Regions from separate parts of the Streptococcus gallinaceus genome, predicted to be linked through region 2. Evidence: predicted binding sites of a transcription regulator. Region 2 holds the regulator's gene; the other holds the start of a gene.

Region 1 (11,170 bases), 110 kb from region 2:
AATTCAGCAATTTTACAGTCAGAAAATCCATTTCGTTTAGCTTCCTTCAAAGACCAGACGTCCTTAGGATGGCTAGCCAAGTCCTGCTCAATTTCAAAGATATGCAACAATTTATCCAGGAAGAAAATATCAACTTTTGTTAAGTCAGCTAATTCCTCAATGGTAAATCCTCGGCGAATGGCTTCGGAAAGATAGAAGATACGGTCATCTTGTGCTTTTACAATTTTTTCAAGAAGGGCATCATCAGTCACCTGAATCAGCTCAGGCATTTCATTGTGATGGACACCGATTTCAAGCGAACGGCAAGCCTTGAGAAGACTTTCTTCAATGTTGCGCCCGATAGCCATAACTTCGCCGGTGGCTTTCATCTGGGTCCCCAGACGACGCTCACCGTTTTCAAACTTATCAAATGGGAAACGCGGAATTTTAGCTACGACATAGTCAAGCGCTGGCTCAAACATGGCGTAGGTCGTCCCTGTAACAGGGTTAATCATCTCATCCAGAGTCAATCCAACAGCAATTTTCGCCGCCAATTTAGCAATTGGGTAACCTGTCGCTTTGGAAGCAAGGGCTGATGAGCGAGACACCCGTGGGTTAACTTCGATGACATAGTATTTAAAACTATGCGGGTCAAGCGCCAGCTGAACGTTACAGCCACCTTCGATTTTAAGAGCTCGAATGATTTTGAGACTGGCATCGCGCAGCATTTGGTTTTCAATGTCTGAAAGAGTTTGCATTGGAGCAAATACGATGGAGTCTCCTGTGTGAATCCCAACAGGGTCAAAGTTTTCCATGTTACAAACTACGAGGGCATTGTCCGCGGCATCACGCATGACCTCGTACTCGATTTCCTTAAAGCCTGCAATGGAACGCTCAATCAAACACTGAGTCACCGGTGACAGCTTGAGCCCATTCTCAGCAATTTCTCGTAACTCATCCTCATTGGCACACATGCCGCCACCCGTACCACCAAGGGTAAAGGCTGGACGGACAATGACTGGATAACCAATCGTCGCCGCAAAAGCAACAGCTTCCTCAACGGTATTGACAATTTCAGATTCAGGAATCGGTTGCTCAAGCTCCTCCATGAGCTGCTTGAAGAGGTCACGATCCTCGGCCTGATCAATAGCAGACAACTTGGTTCCAAGTAACTCCACGCCCAATTCATCCAAAATCCCATTTTTGGACAATTCCATGGCCATGTTGAGACCTGTTTGACCACCAAGCGTTGGCAAAAGCGCATCCGGTCTTTCTTTGCGCAAAATACGCGTCACAAACTCCAGCGTAATCGGCTCAATATAAACCTTATCTGCAATTTCCTTATCGGTCATAATCGTCGCGGGATTTGAATTGACCAGAACAACACTGTAGCCCTCCTCCTTCAAAGCAAGACAAGCTTGCGTTCCCGCATAGTCAAACTCAGCAGCCTGACCAATAATAATCGGACCAGACCCAATCACCATAATTTTATGAATATCAGAACGTTTTGGCATGTTTAAGATATAAAGGGCGTCTAGTGAACAAAGACAAAATAGGAGATTTGACGAAGAATCCATTGATTCTAGGAAAATCTATCTTTTTGTCACAGTTCGTAGCCCGTATTCAATTACAAAAATTAAATACGCCCCCTCTTTTTCTCCTTTCCTATTCGTCACCTCGCGGGGTGACATTAAATACTACAAACGTGTTTTTTCCAGTTGGAAGGCATCAATCATTTCGAGAAATTCATCGAAAAGATAGGAAGCATCGTGCGGACCAGGTGCTGCATCTGGGTGAAATTGCACAGAAAAAGCTGGTAGATAACGGTGTCGTACCCCTTCGACTGACTTGTCGTTGATTTCTTCATGTGTGACAATCAACTCTTCAGGCAAGGTCTCACGATCAACTGCGTACCCATGATTTTGGCTAGTAAAATCAACACGCCCCGTCGCAATTTCGCGGACTGCATGGTTGAAGCCACGGTGACCAAATTTCATTTTGTAGGTTGTCGCACCATTTGCCAGACTGAACAATTGATGTCCCATACAAATCCCAAATATAGGAATTTGCCCCTGAATTCCACGAATCATCTCCAAAGCTTCCGGCACATCCTCAGGGTTACCAGGGCCGTTCGACAACATCACTCCGTCTGGATTAAGGTGGAGAATTTCCTCGGCTTTTGTGTCAAATGGCACTACAGTCACATTGCAGTTTCGCTTAGAAAATTCACGTAAAATCGAGTGCTTGAGCCCAAAGTCAACCAAGACGATATTTTTACCGACACCGGGTGCTGGGTAGGCCGTCTTGGTAGACACCTGCTCAATATTATTTGTCGGAAGGACCGTTGCACGGAGCTGGTCGCTCAAGTGCTCAATACTGTCGCCCTCATCTGCTATAGTAGCTTTCATCGTGCCGTGTTGGCGAATAATTTTCGTCAAAGCCCGTGTATCAATCCCTGAAATCCCGGGAATATTTTTGGACTTGAGAAATTCATCAAGTGATAGGTAGTTCCTCCAGTTGCTAGCTCTGCGGGCATTTTCAGCAACCACTACCCCTTTGCAGGTCGGCTTAATGGACTCGTAATCGTCACGATTGATACCGTAATTCCCTATTAAGGGATAGGTAAAGGTCAAAATCTGCCCATTGTAAGACTGGTCTGTAATGGATTCTTGGTAGCCGGTCATCCCTGTATTGAAGACGATTTCTCCCGTCACATCAATATCCGCGCCAAATGCCTGACCTTCAAAAATGGTCCCATCTTCTAAAATTAATAATCGTTTGGTCATGTATTTCCTTTCGTAAACCCTCTCTGGAGTTCTTTAACGTTGATTCTTGCTAGGCTTTGCCATTCAAAACAGCTTCGAGAATAGCCATGCGGACAAAGACACCATTTGTCATCTGACGGACAATCCGCGATTTTGGTGCCTCTACCAAGTGGTCATCAATCTCCACATCCCGGTTGACAGGCGCAGGGTGCATCACAATGGCTGTACTCTTCAAGCGTTTGTATCGGTCATCTGTCAGTCCGTAGCAACGATTGTATTCTTCTTTTGAAAAGCTTTCATTTCCATCATGACGCTCATGCTGCACACGCAAGAGCATCATAACATCTACTTCTTCGATCATGTCATCAATGGCAATGTGCTGCCCATAGACATCAAACTCATCAGAATACCACTGGCTTGGTCCGGCAAAGTAAATCTCTGCTCCAAGACGCTTGAGAATTTGCATATTTGACTTGGCCACACGAGAGTGTGTAATGTCACCTGCAATGACCACTTTCAAGCCCTCAAAGCCATCAAATTCTTCATAAATGGTCATCAAGTCAAGCAATGACTGGCTGGGATGCTGCCCCGATCCGTCTCCTCCATTAACAATAGAAGTCTGGATGGTCGGACTATCAATGAGCTGCTTATAATAGTCCACATCCGGATGGCGAACCACACAGATATCCACTCCCAAGGCACTCATGGTCAAAATGGTATCGTAAAGCGTCTCTCCCTTATTGACCGAGCTAGTTTTGGCATCAAAGTCAATCATTCCCATTCTAAGTTTTAACTCTGCCATTTCAAATGACTTATGCGTCCGAGTTGAATTTTCAAAGAAGAGATTAGATGCAAAGTACTGCCGATCGGTTTGGAAATCTGCTTGTCCTCGTTTGAAGGCTAGACCACGCTGTATCAAGCCAAAAACTTCCTCATTGGAGAGAGTTTCCATTGTAACCAAATGCTTGAGTGAAACTTTACCATTCGTAACTGTCATGACGAACACCTACCTTTTTATTGATGAATCTACTGAAACTTACTGTGCTACTTCTACTAGAAGAACCTGATCTTGTCCATCCACTTCTGTGACATGGACAACAATTTCTTCCAATCGACTGGTTGGAATATTTTTCCCAACATAGTCCGCTCGAATAGGCAATTCGCGGTGACCACGGTCTACCAAGACTGCCAAACTTACACGAGCAGGTCGCCCAAGTGAAACCACATTATCAATGGCTGCACGGATGGTACGTCCAGTATAAAGTACATCATCGACAAGGATAACGTCGCGGTCATTCACATCCGCTTCCATCAGCGTCGTGTCTTCTTCCATCTTGACATCATCACGGAAAGGCTTGGTATCCAATTCACCGATTGGAACATCGATACCTTCCAGCTGTTTCAAGCGTTCTTGAATGCGGCGAGCAATATAGACACCACGTGTCTTAATTCCAGCCAGGACGATCTTATCTAGCTGTTTATTGCGTTCGATAATCTCATAAGTAATACGCGTGATGGCGCGTTTCATTGTCATTTCATCGACAATTTCCTTGGTTTTCATGTCTTCCTCCAAACTCTTGCTAGGCAAGAAAAAAATCTCCCTTTTCAAGGAGATTTCAGCAAAATGTAGGCAGACAGACTGTCTCCCTATTCTACGTCTACTCCTTGTCTGTCTCACGGGACAGTTCTTAAAGGATTCATTGACTATAGTATAGCAAAACTTCTTTTTTCTGACAAATATTTACCTAAAAATCAGGAAATAATTCGTGTTCTCAGGCTCTTTTCTTAAAGGAAATGGATTTGATACCTAGTAAGACAAATCCTGCGATTAAATAAACGACAAAGATGGTGCCGGCGTAGGTCAATACAAAATTCCAGCCGTATTTGGTCACATTTAGGAAGAAATAGGCAAAGGGACTGTCTTTAGCATCAGGAATTGGAATCTTGATAAAGAGGCCGTTGACCAAGCCAAAAATCATATAAAGCAAGGGAAGCGACGTCCACCAGATTGGGTCAAACCACTTGTACTGCTTTTGCTTATCAAAGAACAAGGTATCCGCGAAAAAGTAAAGCGGTACAATGTAATGGCAGAGAATATTTTCAACGCGCCAAAAATCTGTCGCAATCGGCGCCAACAGCAAATGATAAATGACAAAGGTAATCATGATAGACATGGTAACCGCTGCTTTTATCCGTAAAAATTTAGGTGACTGCATATCCAATTTTCGACTCATGACATAAACCATATAGAGCGAAAACAGCGCCACTAATAAATTGGACTGTACTGTATAATACATCAACATGCCGATGCCGTACTTGGCAATCTCCATGCTCGTTCCCACAACCGCCAATAAGGCTAGCAGACATCTCGACAAATATAATAGTTTGATTCTCATAGTATACTCCTAAAAAGAAAGAGACATTTGTCTCTTTGGATTAAATTTTCTTGACAAATTCTGATTTGAGTTTCATGGCACCAAAGCCATCAATCTTGCAATCGATGTTGTGGTCACCCTCAACGATACGAATATTTTTCACGCGCGTACCTTGTTTCAAGTCTTTGGGTGCACCTTTGACTTTCAAGTCTTTGATCAATGTCACTGTATCACCATCTGCCAAACGATTTCCATTTGCATCAATTGCAAGAATGGCATCTTCCTCAGCAAGTTCAGCTGGGTTCCATTCGTAGGCACACTCAGGGCAAACTAAGAGAGCCCCATCCTCATATACATATTCTGATTGGCATTTTACACAATTTGGTAAAGTTTCCATGTCATCTCCTTCAATAAATAATACAGACTCTAGTATAGCATGAAGGGAATATTTGGGCAAGATGACAATGGTTTCATACTAAACGATTCCGAAGAAATGCTTAAGTACGGTCGTCAATCCCAAGCTGTAAATCAACAAGGAAGCGGGCTTTCCAAGTAAAATAATCCAAGTAAAAGTCTTATAACTCATGCTGGTTGTCCCTGCCAAATAGCAGAGCAAATCATCTGGCGCCACCGGCAAAAAGATGGCCCAGGCAAAATACTTGGTAAACTTACTGTCAGAATTGGTGTGTTTTTCATAACTGGCAATGGTCTTGGGACTGAAAAAGGCATGTAAAATGGGACGACCAAAGGTCTTAGCGATATGAAAGCCCAAAACAGAACCAGCACAAATACCGATATAATTCCATACAAAGCCCCAAAAATTCCCAAAAATCAGCACACCTGCTAAAGTTGTCACGCCACCTGGCAGAATGGGAATAGCCACCTGCACAATCTGAACAGCTAGAAAGAGCAATGGACCCCAGATACCCGCTTTATGGACAACAGACTTCAATTTTTGAGCATCCGTTAAGTAGCCTTGGAAAAAGAGATGCACGACCAAGAGCGTTGTCAAAATCAGCATAATCCAGCCAATGCCCCTCACGACCATACGAATTCTTTTTAATTTTTCTTCAGATTTTAACATACTTACTTTCCTCTACAGTCATTGTACCATAGCTATAGGACAAGAACCTCGGTCTTTAGGCTGAGATAAAACAGTTTATAGAAAAAAGACGGGAACACCTGACTTTTAATCTTTTCTTAATTTTTCTAGTGTTTCTTGGAAAATAGCTGGCGCTGGTGCTGTGAAGGTCACAAGCTCGCCTGTTTTTGGATGTGTAAAACCGAGCGTCTGTGCATGGAGAAATTGACCATGCCCCTTCAATGTCTTGCGTGGGCCATAGACCTCATCTCCTGCTACTGGATGACCAATATAAGCCATGTGAACACGAATTTGATGGGTACGCCCTGTCTCTAAGGTGAGCTCCACCAAGGTATAATCTCCAAAGCGTTCCACTACTTGAAAACGTGTCACCGCATCTTTTCCTTTAGCCGTTACTGCTTGCTTCTTGCGGTCTTTCTCCGAACGACCAATGGGTGCATCAATGACGCCACGGTCATTTGGTAGATTCCCATGAACGATAGCAAGGTATTTGCGCAAAGACTTCTTAGCTTTCAATTCTTCTGCCAGAGCTGTATGTGCCTCATCGTTTTTAGCAATCATGAGCAAGCCAGATGTATCCTTATCAATCCGGTGGACAATTCCTGGACGCGCAACTCCATTGATACCTGATAGGTCTTTGACATGATACAAGAGCGCATTGACCAAGGTACCAGAAGGATGCCCCGCAGATGGATGAACAACCAGGCCTTGTGGTTTATTGACCACTGCAACATCTGCATCTTCATAGACCATATCCAAAGGAATGTCTTCTGCCACATAGTCTACTTCTACGATTTCTGGTAATTGATAGGTGATGATATCGCCTACTTGAACACTGTACTTGGCTTTTTTTACCTGACCGTTAACCAAGACTTGACCAAGTTTGACTTGCTCGTTGGCAAGGGGGCGTGATAATTCTGTCTCATCTGCCAAGGCCTTGTCTAGACGAACACCACCATTTTTAATTTTTACTTCCATATTCCTCCTCTTTTAGGATACAAATAAACAATACCGCAACTCCGACTGTCAAGCAAGCATCTGCTACATTGAAGACTGGGAAATCAATAAACTCTGTCTTAAACATATCCACCACATAACCCAATCTCAAGCGATCGATAAAATTTCCAAGACCACCTGCGATAATCAAAGACAGGGCAAACAGTTGCCAGAGACTGCCATCAATCTGCTTGATAAAATACCAGATGGCTGCTGTCATCACAACGAGCGTAATGATGGTAAAGAGCCATTGCTGATTTTGCAGCATTGAGTAAGCTGCTCCATAATTTCTAAGGTAAGCCAAACTCATAAAACCAGAAATCCATTCCCGGCTGGTATCCAATTCAACATTGCTTACCGTCCACCATTTGACCAGCTGATCGAGGCCAATCAAACCAGCTATTAAAACTGGAAAGCTAAATTTTCTCATCTTACCCTTTCTTCTTATCAAAATATTCCTGCATGGCTGCCACAAAATCTTGGGCACATTGACTCAAATCAGCATCTTCGCGTTTGACATAAACCATACGATTTTCCATTTCATCAACAAGCGGGATAACTGTAATACCGTGCACACTTTCACTGTCTAAGAATCCAGAACCCGTAGCATAGGCGTCTGTCCGCTCCAGGATTCCATTCAAGGTAGCTCGGTCAGTCACATCATAGGTCACCGATGAATCCGATGTATCAAAGAAATTTTCAGAATAGTAGAGGTATTCCTCTTTTTCTTGCGTAAATCGTACCGTTGGCAAACCCTTCAAGTCTTCTAATTTAATCTCTTTCCGGCTGGCTAGCGGATGACCTTTGCGGATGTAAATATGCGTTTGGAAATGAATCATCTCCACCACATCCAAATGCAGCTTAGTCAACTTTTGCATAATTCCCTTGGTATTACGCGGATTGAGATAGATAATGCCCAACTCACTATGACCTTGAGATACCTCATCCAAAATCTGCACCGTTGTAGACTCAAAAATCCGAAAATTACGGTATTCAGGAAAATTTTCCGAAAACTCTGTCATCAAAGGTGGTAAGAAATCATAGTGCTGACTGGAAATCGAGAACTCTGGTCGCTCTTCCTCAGACTGCAAATAGAGGTGTTCGAAACTGTCAAATCCCTTGACCAATTGCTGGGCCTTTTCATAAAATTCCATGCCGCGACGTGTCAAAAAAGTACCCGAGCTGGTCCGACTAAAAATCTTAAAGCCCAACTCCTTTTCCAAATCACGAACTGAAATCGACAAGCTGGGTTGAGAGACAAACATTTTCTCAGCAGCCTCCCGAAAAGTTCCGCTGTTGGCAATGGCCACAACATAACGTAATTGTTGAATATTCATAGCATTCTTCCTTTTTTCATTCTTCATCATTATACCATATTGCACTGAAAAAAGAGACTTACAGGAAGTCTCTTACTTTTTTATTTAATCCAAATACAATTTACTTTTTTGATTGAGCCAGCTATAGGTCAGGCCCATAACTAGACCGCCGCCAACAAAATTCCCAAGTCCTGAGAAAAGGAAATTCGATAAGACTGACAGAAGTGTCATCCCTTCAACCGGTCCTCCATTGACAAAATAGGCTAGTGAGAAAGTCGAGAAATTGGCAATGACGTGCTCATAACCAAGAAAAGCGAAGATGAAAATGATACAAATGGTCGCTATGATTTTCCCAGCATCATCTTTCATGCGAAGGGCTGCAAGAACGGAAATATTCACCACGATGTTGGCAAAAATCCCTTCTACAAATTGTGTCAGCGGTGTTTTGCTTAATTTCAGAGTGGCCATTTCAAGTATAGCACTGTGAGCCTCGACATGACCTGGCTGAAATGGACTGGTCAGCGACAAGAAATAGCAGGTAATCACCGCTCCGAGGAAGTTAAAGGCGATACAGCTAAAGAGAATTTTCAAAGCCGTTTTGGTCGGAATCACCTTGCGGTGAACAGCACTTGTCATGTACATCATATTGGACGTGCCGAGTTCCGCATTCATATAGACAATCATGGTCAGGCCCCAGCCAAATAGGAAGGCGTAGCCAAATTTTCCGCAGCCATCGACCAAATGATTGAGCTTGTCCATGACAACAACTGAAATCGCATATCCTAGGGTCAGATAAAGCGTAGCTAGCATGGCACGTACAGCATAGGCGCCGTAGTTGGTCTCAATCAACTCTGCCTTTTTCTTGATGCTCTTGTCTAAGCTTGTCAGCAAGGGACTGCTGGATTCTGGATAGTCTATCATTTTCTTACCTCATACAGATTTGTGATTTTTATCACGTACTGTATTAGTATATCAGATTTTCAAAAAAAGAAAAGGCTTACTTTTAGTTTTTGTCTCTTTTTTCAAAAAAAGTTTACTCTGCTATCACTATGCGAACATGTACCATGTCTTCATGCGATTTTCCGATGGCTTTTCGAATTTTTTTAGGAATGCCGATGATATAACAAATATTGCCATCAGCATGCTTGACGCCCATATTGACAATACTGCCGTGATAAGGAACACCGTCAAAGGTTGCCTCTACTTTTAGCCTGCCTTTCCCAAATTCTTTCCTGATATCCCAAGGCAGGCGGAGATAGGCACCGCCATTATCCGATGTTTCAACAATTTCCGTATGACACGCATAGTTCACCTCTTTCAGTCTACATGCATCTAATTCAAGCCGTATAATAACAAATTTCAGTTACTACTTTGAAATCCAATTTTTCGTAAAGTGTTCGTGCTACATCATTGTCCTTATCAACTGCGAGTTGGAAAGCACGTTTTTGCCCATTTTTAATGCGGTCATTGACCACAGACTGGACCAGATAGGAGCCAATTCCCTGCTGGCGCACCGCTTCTTCCACAGCTAGACCAAAAATGTAGTCCTCATTTGTCGACACATCTACGGTGCAAGTCGCGACGACTTTTTGGTCCTTCACAGCAATGTAGAGATAACTGTTTGGATCAGCTAGCGCCTCTCTCACATAACGCAGACGCTCATCACCTTCTCCCGCACCAAAGGCCTGTGTTTTCACTTCTGCAATGGCAGCCACATGCTCTTGACTGGCTAGACAAACCTCAATATCTTCTCTTTTTTCTATGGAAAACGGCTGGCGCTGTCTCTCCATAAGCAGCTCAATATCCTCAGTCTGCAGCAAGGACCAAGCCTTCATCAGGTCTGGATGACGCTCCACAAAAACGGATTCTGTCGCAAAATAATCCTTCTGCAAACCAAACCCAGCTGTCGCTTCTTGGTAGTCTTGATACAAGGAACGCGCTAATCCTTTTCGACGTGCCTCAGGTCGGACATAAATCGAAATCTCTGGCTCATAATCATCTGCATAAACAGCTAAAAACCCCTGCAAAACTTGCTGGTCATAGGCAAGAAAAAAGGCTGGCATAGTTTGGTCAAAGTTTAATTGATTGGACAGATAGGGCTCACGACTGGTCTGGTCATATTCTTGGCATTCTTTTAAGACCTGCCGAACCTCTTTCAATTCTTTGTCTTCTAACTGCCTATATCTCTTTATTTTCATATCTTATCACTCCTGATTTATTTTACCATAGAATCTAAAAAATAAGACCCTTCGGGCTTATTTTGTGATTTCAGTGTACATTTCTGGACGGCGATCGCGAAACAGTCACCAGTTTAATCGCTCTCTGGCAACTTTGTCCAAGTCAATATCCGCAAGTAAAATTTGCTGGCTACTTCGATCCGCTTCAGCGATTTTCAAGCCAGTTTCATCTGTGATAAAGGAAGAACCGTAAAAAATCAACTCCGAGCTCTGCTGATTATTTTCCTCTGACGGCGTAACGCATTCTAGTCCAACGCGGTTGGCAGCGACAACTGGCAAAATGTTCGCAGCGGCATGCCCCTGCATGACCCGTTGCCAATGCCCGCTCGAATCCGTATCCAATATAGACTCCGAGCCAATTGCTGTCGGGTAGAGCAACAACTCTGCTCCTTGTAAAACT
Region 2 (11,170 bases):
TCCAACCGTTTACTTGCAAATTGCACCTTACTTGATTACAATCATCGCTCTAGCAGCCTTCTTTGGTTCATCTGTCGCACCAAAAGCAGATGGTATCAACTACATCAAGTCAAAATAATAGCAATTTAATAAGACAAAAAGCTCTCAACCAAGTTGGTTGAGAGCTTTTCTGTACTTTGCGCTATAAAAAGCGGGTATAATATCAGTTTAATAAATATACTTATTTATATTTGCTTATCTCTTTTATAAGAAATCTATATTTCCCAATTATAAAAAAGTCTGTTAAACTGGGTCTAATAAAATTTTGGAGGTATCCTATGGCAAATCTTACAATTCACACTATCGAAACAGCCCCAGAAGCTGTTAAAGATGTCCTTACGACTGTTAAACGTGAAAACGGTGGCTACATTCCCAACCTAATCGGTGTACTTGCCAATTCCCCAACAGCACTTGAAACCTATCGTACAGTAGGAGGTATCAATCGTCGTTCTAGCCTGAGTCCAACAGAGCGCGAAGTCGTTCAGATTACAGCTGCAGTGACAAATGGTTGTGGTTTCTGTGTGGCAGGACATACAGCTATCGCGATTAAGCAAATCAAAATGCCAGAGGATGTCCTGACGGCATTGCGTGAGACGGCACCAATCGAGAGTGATGCTAAGTTGGATACTCTGGCACGATTCACACTGACTGTTATCCACCAAAAAGGACAAGTGGGGCCAACCATCCTATCTGACTTTTTCGAAGCAGGCTACACACAAGAAAATGCCCTGGATGTTGTACTAGGTGTTAGTCTTGCGACTCTTTGTAATTTTGCCAATAATTTGGCTGAAACTCCAATTAATCCTCAATTGCAACCATATACTTTACAATAAGATCATTTAGATTGTAACCAAGTCACCCTAGAACAGTAAGGAGGGAAATCAATGAGCTATTTAACAACAGAGTTTATCGACTGGCTTGACCAGCATGCTGATGCTTTAAACCAAGAATCGGGACCGTTGGCAGACGAGTTGCTTGAAAAAGTCGCTAAACAAGGGCTTTTCAAGATAGGCGTACCAGAAGGATTGGGTGGAAGCGGAGGTTATCCAACGGATGTCATTGAGGCTTTGAGTCAACTCGCTCAACATTCTCTAACGGCTGCCTTTATTTCATGGGGACATCGGACCTTTATCGAGAATATCCTTCAGTCTGAAAATTCCTACGGTCGTACATACTGGTTGCCCCAGCTCCTAACAGGTCAGTTAGCTGCAGGAACAGGCTTATCTAATGCAGTTAAATTTTTATCAAGCATAGAAGAGCTCAATGTTTCCATAGTAGAAGAAGCTGGTAAGCTCTACCTACAAGGACGTCTTCCATGGGTGACAAACTTGGGAAATGATCAATTTGTAGCGATTTTCGTCGCAGGATACGATGATGGACGCACGCCAATTGTTCTCAGTGTTTCTTCGACAGCTATCGGTTTGAGCCGCTCAAATGATTTAGAATTCGTGTCTCTACAAGGATCGAATACGGCATCTCTGATCTTTGATAAGGTTGAGTTAGATCCACAATGGATTGTTTCAGACAATGCGCCAGAATTTTTAGGTTATCAGTTCGGTTTGGCATTGGATTGGCTCAGCGTTCATTGGCTGAGACCAAGACCAACTTGACGCGTAGTCGTTCAGTTCTTCAGCTTGATTGGGAGCAACAGCAGGAAAATTTAACCACGATTCAAGAAAAATTGTACAGCGGTTTGAAGAATGACGATTATTTTATTGATCATCCTCGGGAACTTTTTCAACTTCGTATAGATATTATTGACGTAGTTGTGGCCAGTTTGTTGCTCGAACTAGAAGCGGGCGGAGGTCGTGGTTACTTTAAACACTCAAATTCATCCTTTATTCGCAGGTGGAATGAAGGTGCCTTTCTACCAGTAGTATCTCCAAGCGCAGTTCAGTTGCGACATTTGTTGGCAACAACTGCTTGGAAATTGGAATATAAAAAGAGTCCTCAGTAGGACTCTTTTTATATTATTAGTTTTTTACTGAAGCAGCAATTTCTGGATTTGCAAAAGCGTTATCCATAATTTCTTTCAATTGTGCAGCAGAAGCTTGCATTTTTTGCAATTCAGCATCGTTCAATGGGATGTTCACTGGACGCACGATACCGTGTGCACCAACGATAGCTGGTTGACCGATGAAGACATCTTCAACACCTTCGTATTGACCTGATTGGAATACTGAAAGTGGAAGTACTGCATTTTCATCATCAAAGATTGCTTTTGTGATACGAGCAAGCGCAGCACCGATACCGTAGTATGTAGCACCTTTTTTGTTGATGATTGAGTAAGCTGCGTCACGTACTGAGATAAACAAGTCTACAAGACCTTGCTCATCGATGTCGCGGTTATCTTGCAACCATTGTTCCAATTTAACACCGGCAACATTAGCGTGTGACCAAACAGCAAATTCTGAGTCACCGTGTTCACCCATGATGTAGGCGTGAACTGAACGAGCGTCGATACCGATTTTTTCAGCAAGTGCTTGACGGAAACGAGCTGAGTCAAGAGAAGTACCTGAACCGATAACGCGTTCTTTAGGGAAACCTGAGAATTTCCAAGTTGAGTAAGTCAAGATATCAACTGGGTTAGCAGCAACGAGGAAGATACCGTTAAATCCTGAAGCTACGATTTCGCTAACGATTTGTTGGTTGATACGGAGGTTTTTCTCGATCAATTGAAGACGAGTTTCACCTGGTTTTTGTGGCAAACCAGCTGTCAATACAACGAGGTCTGCATCATGTGCGTCTGAATATTCAGCTGAATAGATTTTTTTAGGGGAAGTGAAAGCAAGCGCATGGCTCAAGTCTTCCGCGTCACCTTGTGTACGATCTTTGTTGATATCAACGATACCTAATTCTTGACCAATACCTTGGTTAACGAGGGCGTAAGCGTAAGCAGAACCTACGGCACCGTCGCCGACAAGGATCACTTTTTTATGTTGTTTGGTTGCAGTCATGTTTCTACAATTCTCCTTTGAATTATTTGGGATATCGTCCCAACCATCTATTATTCTAGCACTTTTCAGCTCATTTGTCAGTAGTGAAAGGTGTTCTGAAAATGTTTACATTATAGATTCTTATATCGGAAAAATAAGCTGAAATATGGTATAATTATATAGATACTTTCTAGTAGAAATGAGGCTTTTTTTCAATGCAAGATAAAAATTTAGTGGATGTAAATCTGACGAGTGAAATGAAGACGAGCTTCATTGACTATGCCATGAGTGTTATCGTGGCACGGGCTCTTCCAGATGTACGTGATGGACTGAAACCCGTTCATCGTCGTATTTTGTATGGAATGAATGAACTAGGCATTACACCAGATAAGCCACATAAAAAGTCAGCGCGTATCACCGGTGATGTAATGGGTAAATACCACCCGCATGGTGATAGTGCAATCTATGAAGCTATGGTCCGTATGGCGCAGTGGTGGAGCTACCGTCACATGTTGGTTGACGGGCACGGTAACTTCGGTTCTATGGACGGAGATGGTGCGGCCGCACAGCGTTATACAGAAGCTCGTATGAGCAAGATTGCGCTTGAAATGCTGCGTGACATCAATAAAAATACGGTAAATTTCGCAGATAACTATGATTCGAGTGAGCGTGAGCCAGAAGTACTTCCTGCACGTTTTCCAAATCTTTTGGTTAATGGTACGACAGGGATTGCCGTTGGGATGGCGACCAATATTCCCCCACATAATCTGGGTGAGACTATTGACGCGGTAACCCTTTTGATGGACAACCCTGAAGCAACAACGCGAGAAATTATGGAAGTCCTACCTGGTCCTGACTTCCCGACAGGTGCGCTTGTTATGGGGAAATCTGGTATTCACCGTGCTTATGAAACAGGTAAAGGTTCGATTGTTCTACGTGCCAAGACAGAAATTGAAGAATTTGGAAATGGTCGTGAGCGTATCGTTGTAACAGAGTTTCCTTATATGGTCAATAAGAGCAAGGTCCTAGAGCACATCGTTCGTTTGGCCCAGGAAAAACGGATTGAAGGCGTAACGGCAGTTCGTGATGAATCCAACCGTGAAGGTGTTCGATTTGTCATTGAAGTTCGTCGAGATGCATCTGCTAACGTTATTTTGAATAATCTGTTCAAATTGACACAATTGCAAACGAACTTTAGTTTCAACATGTTGGCCATTCAAGGTGGAATACCGAAAATTTTGTCTGTTCGACAAATTTTGGCAGCTTATATTGACCACCAAAAAGAGGTTGTTACTCGTCGTACACAATTTGACAAGGATAAAGCAGAGAGCCGTGCTCATATTTTAGCAGGTTTGCTGATTGCCTTGGATCATATCGAAGAAGTCATTCGTGTCATTCGTGATTCGGAGACTGACGCGATTGCTCAGGCTGAATTGATGAAGCGCTTCGACTTGTCTGAGCGACAAAGTCAAGCTATTCTAGACATGCGTCTGCGTCGTTTAACAGGATTGGAGCGCGATAAAATTCAGTCAGAATACGATGACTTGTTGGCTCTGATTGCCGACTTGGCAGATATTTTGGCTAAGCCAGAACGCGTGGTGCAAATCGTAAAAGATGAACTAGGCGAAGTCAAACGTAAATACGCTGATGCTCGTCGAACAGAACTCATGGTCGGAGAAGTTCTTTCTCTTGAAGATGAAGATTTGATCGAGGAAACAGACGTCTTGATTACCTTGTCAAACAAAGGCTACATCAAGCGTTTGGCCCAAGATGAATTCCATGCCCAAAAACGTGGTGGCCGTGGTGTCCAAGGAACAGGGGTTAAAGATGATGACTTCGTTCGAGAACTGGTCTCAACCAGTACCCATGATCGTCTGCTCTTCTTTACCAATAAAGGGCGAGTTTACCGCTTGAAAGGCTATGAAATTCCAGAGTATGGACGGACAGCCAAGGGCTTGCCAGTCGTTAACCTCCTCAAATTAGACGAGGGTGAAACCATCCAGACCATCATCAATGTCACAAAAGACCAAGAAAACGACCATTATCTCTTCTTTGCGACGCGTCAAGGTTTGGTCAAACGAACAAGTGTGTCGGAATTTGGCAATATCCGTCAAAATGGACTCAAGGCCTTAAATCTGAAAGATGAAGATGAGTTGATTAATGTCTTCTTGACAGACGGTCAAACAGATGTCATCATGGGAACGAAATCAGGTTATTCTGTCCGATTCAATGAATCTGTCGTCCGAAACATGGGACGCTCAGCAACAGGTGTTCGCGGTGTCAACCTTCGTGACGGCGATGTGCTCGTTGGTGCAACAACCATTACCGATGAGCAGGAAGTCTTAGTCATTACCGAAAAAGGATTTGGTAAACGGACGCCAGCCACTGAATACCCAACAAAAGGGCGTGGTGGTAAAGGAATTAAGACCCTGAATGTGGCAGAGAAAAACGGTCCGCTTGCAGGTTTGACAACAGTTTCTGGTGATGAAGACATCATGGTCATCACAGATACAGGTGTTATTATCCGTACAGGCGTAGCCAATATTTCCCAAACAGGTCGCTCAACAATGGGTGTCAAGGTTATGCGTCTCAACGATGAAGCTAAAATTGTTACATTTGCATTGGTTGAAGCTGCTGATGATAAAGAAGAAGTAGTTGAGGGCGAGAATGTCTAGACGAAAAAAAACAACTAAAAAACCAGTAAGTTTCTGGCGTATCTTAGTCTTTACTTTGTTGTTATTGATTTCACTGGTATTGATTTTCAATTCCTCTATCCGCAATATGATCATTGCCAATAATACCAATCGTTATCAGATTTCCAAAGTTACAAAGAAGGAAATTAAAAAGAATCAAACGGCTAAAACTACCTTTGATTTCGATCAGGTTGAATCAATTTCAACCGAAAAGGTTCTCCAAGCACAGTGGGATGCCCAACAATTACCTGTTATCGGTGGAATTGCTATTCCGGATTTGAAAATCAACTTACCTATTTTCAAAGGACTATCAAATACTGCTCTCATGTATGGCGCAGGTACCATGAAGGAAGATCAAAAGATGGGCGAAGGCAACTATTCGCTTGCTAGTCACCATATCTTTGGAATTGCAGGAGCTAGTGACACACTCTTTTCTCCTCTGGAAAAAGCCAAAAATGGGATGAAAATTTATGTGACGGACAAGGAAACTATCTACGTCTACACTATTACTACCGTTGAAACTGTTGCTCCAGATCGTGTGGATGTCATCAATGATATCTTAGGGCAAAAAACAATCACTTTGGTCACTTGTGAAGATTTGGATGCAACCATGCGTACGATTGTCCAAGGTGAGCTGACAGAAACCATTTCTTACAAAGATGCAGATTCTGCTACCTTGAAACATTTTGAGCAATCGTATAATCAAGTTCAATTATAAAAAACTGAGGTCATTTGACTTCAGTTTTTTTCGAATAGATAAGTAAGGAGGATAGCATGTATCAAATTTCATTTAAAGAAGAAGCGTTGCAACCGAGAGAGCGTCTGGTAGAAGTAGGAGCTGATAAATTGAGCAATCAGGAATTATTGGCTATTTTCATTCGAACTGGAACGAAAAAAGAACCTGTTTCGGTTGTTTCCAATCAATTATTGTCCAAATTAGAGAGTCTATCTTCATTAGCAGACTTGTCGCTGGAAGAATTACAGCAAATAACGGGCATTGGTCGAGTCAAGGCTATTGAGATAAAAGCCATGATTGAACTGGGCAAACGGATTAACAAGTCAGAGCTTGCGCAACGAGAGCAGATTTTAGGGAGTGAGAAACTGGGGCTCAAGATGATTCAGGAAATAGGGATGAAAAAACAGGAACATCTCGTCGCACTCTACCTTAATACTCAAAATAAAATCATTTCCCAGCGGACGATTTTTATCGGTAGCGTGAATCGGAGTATCGCAGAGCCGAGGGAGATTTTACATTATGCAGTCAAGTGCATGGCGACGTCCATTATTATCATCCACAATCATCCGTCTGGCTCTGTCTTGCCTAGCAAAAACGATATGCTCTTTACGGACAAACTAAAAGAGTCCTGCGACATGATAGGACTCGTTTTACTGGATCATTTGATTGTGGGGCAAGATGATTATTATAGTTTTCGTGAAGAAAGTGAATTTTCTTAGAATTCTTGCACAAAATAATCAAATAAGGCTTGGTTCTGTGGAGAAGATTTCCAGAGGAGCTCAGGATGCCATTGGACTCCCAAAAATCGGCTACTGTCTGTTGTTTCGACCGCTTCGATAATGCCATCTTGGCTAGAAGTCGCAACAACCTTTAAATTACTGGCCAAGTCTTTGATAGATTGATGGTGGAAAGAGTTGATAAAAGTGGATTTTCCAAAAAATTTAGCAAAGAGGCTGTCTTCAGCAATGTCAATAGAATGATGAGGCACATGAGCTAGGCTTTCTTGCCAGTGCTGAGGGATATCTTGGTGAAGTGTCCCTCCCATAGCCACATTAAAGAGCTGCAGACCGCGACAGATGGCTAAAATTGGTTTTCCTTGCAATCTAGCTTCCTTTATCAAGGCTAGTTCAAATAAATCTCTTTCCAGCAAGTAATCATCGCTCACAATTGTTTGCTCTTCTTGGTAGAACTGAGGAAGAACATTTTGCCCACCAGTTAGGATTAATTTATCAATCATGGAAATGTAGCTTGCAGCATAAGCTGGGTCAGCTATCGGCATGATAATGGGAAGGCCACCAGCTTGTCGCACAGCTTCAGGAAATCCTGTAGCTGCATAAGACATCCGTGGAGATACGGTATCTGTTTGGTCAAAAAATTGATTGCCTGTAATTCCGATAATGTGTTGTATCTGTTGTATCATAGAACTAATTTTTCCGCATGAAGTAGAGTAGTGTTTGCAATTCGCTCGTCAAGTCAACATACTGAACAACCACGTCTTTTGGTACGGTAAGATTGACTGGGGAGAAGCTAAGAATCCCTTTCACACCTGCCTCAACTAGGACATCAGTGACTTCTTGAGCTTTTGAGCTTGGAACAGTTAAAATAGCTGTTTTGGAATTTGCTTCTGCAATACGGTCTCGAAGCTCAGAAATGGCGTAGATTGGAACATTTTCATCGCTGCTTCCGATGGCAGGATGCCCATCTGCTTCAAAGGCCATCACAATTTTCATTTTATTGCGTTCATGAAAGCGGTAGTGAAGGAGTGCGCGTCCCATGTTTCCGACTCCGACAAGCATCACATTTGTAATGGAATTATCATTCAAGATATCCGCGAAGAAGTCCATTAATTTCTTAACATCGTATCCAAACCCGCGTCGACCTAGCTCGCCAAAATAGGAAAAATCTCGGCGGACTGTTGCAGAGTCAATTCCGATAGCTTCTGCAATTTCTTTTGAGCTCGCTTTCTCAATATTTTCGCGGTGGAATCGTTTGAAAATCCGGTAATACAATGAGAGGCGTTTAGCTGTTGCACGTGGAATAGCGGTTTCTTTTCCATTTTTCACAATCTTTTTCTCCATTCAGCATTTTATACTTTATTTTAAAACATGTTTGTGAAAATTGCAACAATAAGAGTTCGAAAAAACCAAGTCACTATAATGACTTGGTTTTTCTTAGTTATTTTTGGGATCAATCGCTTGCAAAAAGTGATACAAATCACCGATTAAACCACTGTATCCAAGGTCTTTTCCGTCTTGTGTTAAGCTCAATACTTTGAGATGGTCAGGAACAGTGACACAGCCCGAAAAAGCTAGTAGAATGTCATCAAAATGTTCATAAGTTTGAATACGCTCTTGTTTGTAAGAGTCAATATAACGAAGTTCAATCATATTTATGCCTTCTTTGTGAAAATATCACGGTCAACTAGACTGTCCATTAGGAAGTAGAATTTCTCTTGAATAACCTTGTTTGAGCCTTCTTTAAAGATGTTTACCAGTTTCAAACCTGATTTGTCAGTGATATTGATTTTAAAACCTGATAAATCTTTGTTAAGGATAATTTTTAAGAAGAATCCTTGATTTGAATTTGGAACTTCTTCTAGCATACGAGTTAGCTGGAAATTTCCCACAGCTGTTTGCTCGAAGGTGTTATCACGCAAAGTGTATTTTTTAATAGACGGGCTAATTTCATAAGTGAAGTCACAATCTTTAAGAGTGACTGATTTTTCAAATGCCATTATCTTGGCCTCCAATCATTTCTTTTAAGGTCTGAATGACAATATCCAGTTCTTTTTTGGTGTTTTGCTCCGAGAAGCTAAAGCGAAGGGACTCTGTTAGACGGTGAGAATCAGGTCCGTAAAGAGCAGTCAGTACGTGGCTTTTTTCAATGACGCCAGCTGTACAAGCAGATCCGCTGGAAACAGCAATGCCAGCTAAATCCAAACGCATCAGTAATTGTTCATTTAGTTGTCCAGGAAATCCCATGTTGAGAACATATGGAAGCGTGTTGGCGGATTCATTAACAAAGAAATCTAAATTGTCTAATCCATCAAGCAGGTAGGATTTTAATTGACGGACAGTTTCGTAAAATTCTTCTTGGTGTTGCAACTGTTCATTCAGCGCAGCAGCCATAGCTGTAATTCCTGCTAGGTTTTCCGTACCAGCTCGGTGGTGACTTTCCTGCTTACCGCCATGAATCAAGGAGTCAAAGTTTGGGATTCTACTGTAGAGAAATCCTTGACCTTTTGGTCCGTGAAATTTATGGGCAGAAGCAGAAAGGAAGTCAATACCTAATTCCTCAGGATAAATCGGGATTTTTCCAATTGCTTGTACTGCATCAACGTGGAAAACGGCTTGATGGTCAGCTAAGACTTGGCCGATTTCTTTAATTGGAAGAATCATGCCTGTCTCGTTGTTAGCAAACATGGTACTGACAAGAATGGTGTCTGGTCGTAAGGCATCAGCGATTTGCTGAGCAGTTATTTCCTGATCAATCGGGTTGATATAGGTGACTTCAAACCCAAATCGTTTCTCCAAATAGTCCATGACATGAAGAACGGCATGGTGTTCAATTGCAGTTGTAATTAGGTGTTTTCCCCTGTCTTGATTGGCAAGGGTGTAGCCTTGGATAGCCAGTGTATCGGCCTCAGAGCCGCCAGATGTAAAAATAATATTGTCCGGCTTTGTTTTTAGCGAGTTTGCAATACTGTAACGTGCCTCGCGCAGCACTTTATTAGCAGCTCGACCAAAAGCGTGGATGCTAGACGGATTTCCAAAGATTTCCTGAGAAGTCTGCATTAAAGCATCAAGCGCAACTGTTGAAAGTGGAGTTGTTGCAGCATTATCCAAGTAGATCAATGACTGACCTCCTATTGTTTTTTCTTTTCTTTCTGGAAGCTAAAGAGTGGACTAACTGGACGACGTTCGTGGATGCGGAGTAGTGCATCAGCGATGAGCTCGCTAGCAGTCAGATAAGCAATATTTTTTGGCATCACTTCTTGTTTAGCAACAGAATCAGTTACCAAAATTTCTTTAATCGGAGCAGCATCAAGTAATTCAACTGCATTTCCTGCAAAGAGACCGTGGCTGGCAACGGCATAAATCTCAGTTGCACCATCACGCTCAACAATTTTAGCAGCTTCTGAGAATGTTTTACCTGTATTGAGGATGTCGTCAATCAAGATTGCTTTTTTACCAGCGACATCACCGATGATATAGCCTTCTGCTCGGTCGGCGTCATCTTGTGGGTAATCAATGATAGCGATTGGTGCATCCAAGTACTCTGCCAAGCTACGGGCACGTTTGATACCTGAATTTTTAGGGCTAACAATTACGACATCTGAACCTGTCAAACCTTTTTTAGTATAGTGCTCAGCAAAGAGTGGAACAGTATAGAGGTTATCAACCGGAATATCGAAGAACCCTTGAACTTGGACCGCATGGAGGTCAAGGGTTACAACGCGGTCAACTCCAGCTTTCACCAACATATTGGCAACTAATTTTGCTGTGATTGGTTCGCGAGGAGCAGCCGTACGGTCTTGGCGAGCGTAGCCGAAATAAGGCATGACGACTGTAACTGAGTTTGCACTGGCACGAACACAAGCGTCAACCATGATGAGTACTTCCCAAAGGTGGTTATTCACTGGGTAGCTAGTTGACTGGATAATGTAAACATCAACACCACGAACACTTTCTTCAATATTGATTTGAATTTCTCCGTCTGAAAATTGACGAGAAGACATTTTTCCGATAGGGATACCAGAAACTTCT

What was found. The regulator Rex, encoded in region 2, represses fermentation and respiration genes when NADH is low (regulators of the CRP and FNR family bind a similar motif). The targets are predictions, from matches to a motif close to TTGTGAANTANTTCACAA.
Region 1: a site for Rex is predicted at 9,474-9,491, ahead of ABID27_RS05300 (formate/nitrite transporter family protein). Genes of this name have one in related genera too.

The regions. Positions count from the first base shown of each region.
Region 1 covers NZ_JBEPMK010000003.1:220,270-231,439, forward strand. The annotation lists gene carB (carbamoyl-phosphate synthase large subunit) at 1-1,493, opposite strand, end outside; gene ABID27_RS05255 (carbamoyl phosphate synthase small subunit) at 1,677-2,765, opposite strand; gene ABID27_RS05260 (aspartate carbamoyltransferase catalytic subunit) at 2,815-3,741, opposite strand; gene pyrR (bifunctional pyr operon transcriptional regulator/uracil phosphoribosyltransferase PyrR) at 3,781-4,305, opposite strand; gene ABID27_RS05270 (Pr6Pr family membrane protein) at 4,517-5,140, opposite strand; gene ABID27_RS05275 (zinc ribbon domain-containing protein YjdM) at 5,181-5,516, opposite strand; gene ABID27_RS05280 (TVP38/TMEM64 family protein) at 5,595-6,167, opposite strand; gene ABID27_RS05285 (RluA family pseudouridine synthase) at 6,309-7,199, opposite strand; gene lspA (signal peptidase II) at 7,183-7,647, opposite strand; gene ABID27_RS05295 (LysR family transcriptional regulator) at 7,649-8,554, opposite strand; gene ABID27_RS05300 (formate/nitrite transporter family protein) at 8,639-9,454, opposite strand; gene ABID27_RS05305 (DUF1905 domain-containing protein) at 9,567-9,845, opposite strand; gene ABID27_RS05310 (GNAT family N-acetyltransferase) at 9,871-10,731, opposite strand; partial or broken gene ABID27_RS05315 (nitrilase-related carbon-nitrogen hydrolase) at 10,837-11,170, opposite strand, start outside.
Region 2 covers NZ_JBEPMK010000003.1:106,631-117,800, reverse strand. The annotation lists gene ABID27_RS04815 (ABC transporter permease) at 1-118, shown strand, start outside; gene ABID27_RS04810 (carboxymuconolactone decarboxylase family protein) at 318-872, shown strand; partial or broken gene ABID27_RS04805 (acyl-CoA dehydrogenase family protein) at 924-1,996, shown strand; gene ABID27_RS04800 (L-lactate dehydrogenase) at 2,013-2,996, opposite strand; gene gyrA (DNA gyrase subunit A) at 3,191-5,650, shown strand; gene ABID27_RS04790 (class A sortase) at 5,643-6,386, shown strand; gene radC (RadC family protein) at 6,443-7,123, shown strand; gene ABID27_RS04780 (gamma-glutamyl-gamma-aminobutyrate hydrolase family protein) at 7,120-7,824, opposite strand; gene ABID27_RS04775 (redox-sensing transcriptional repressor Rex) at 7,829-8,482, opposite strand; gene ABID27_RS04770 (DUF4649 family protein) at 8,576-8,791, opposite strand; gene ABID27_RS04765 (DUF1831 domain-containing protein) at 8,794-9,138, opposite strand; gene ABID27_RS04760 (cysteine desulfurase family protein) at 9,128-10,258, opposite strand; gene ABID27_RS04755 (ribose-phosphate diphosphokinase) at 10,270-11,170, opposite strand, start outside.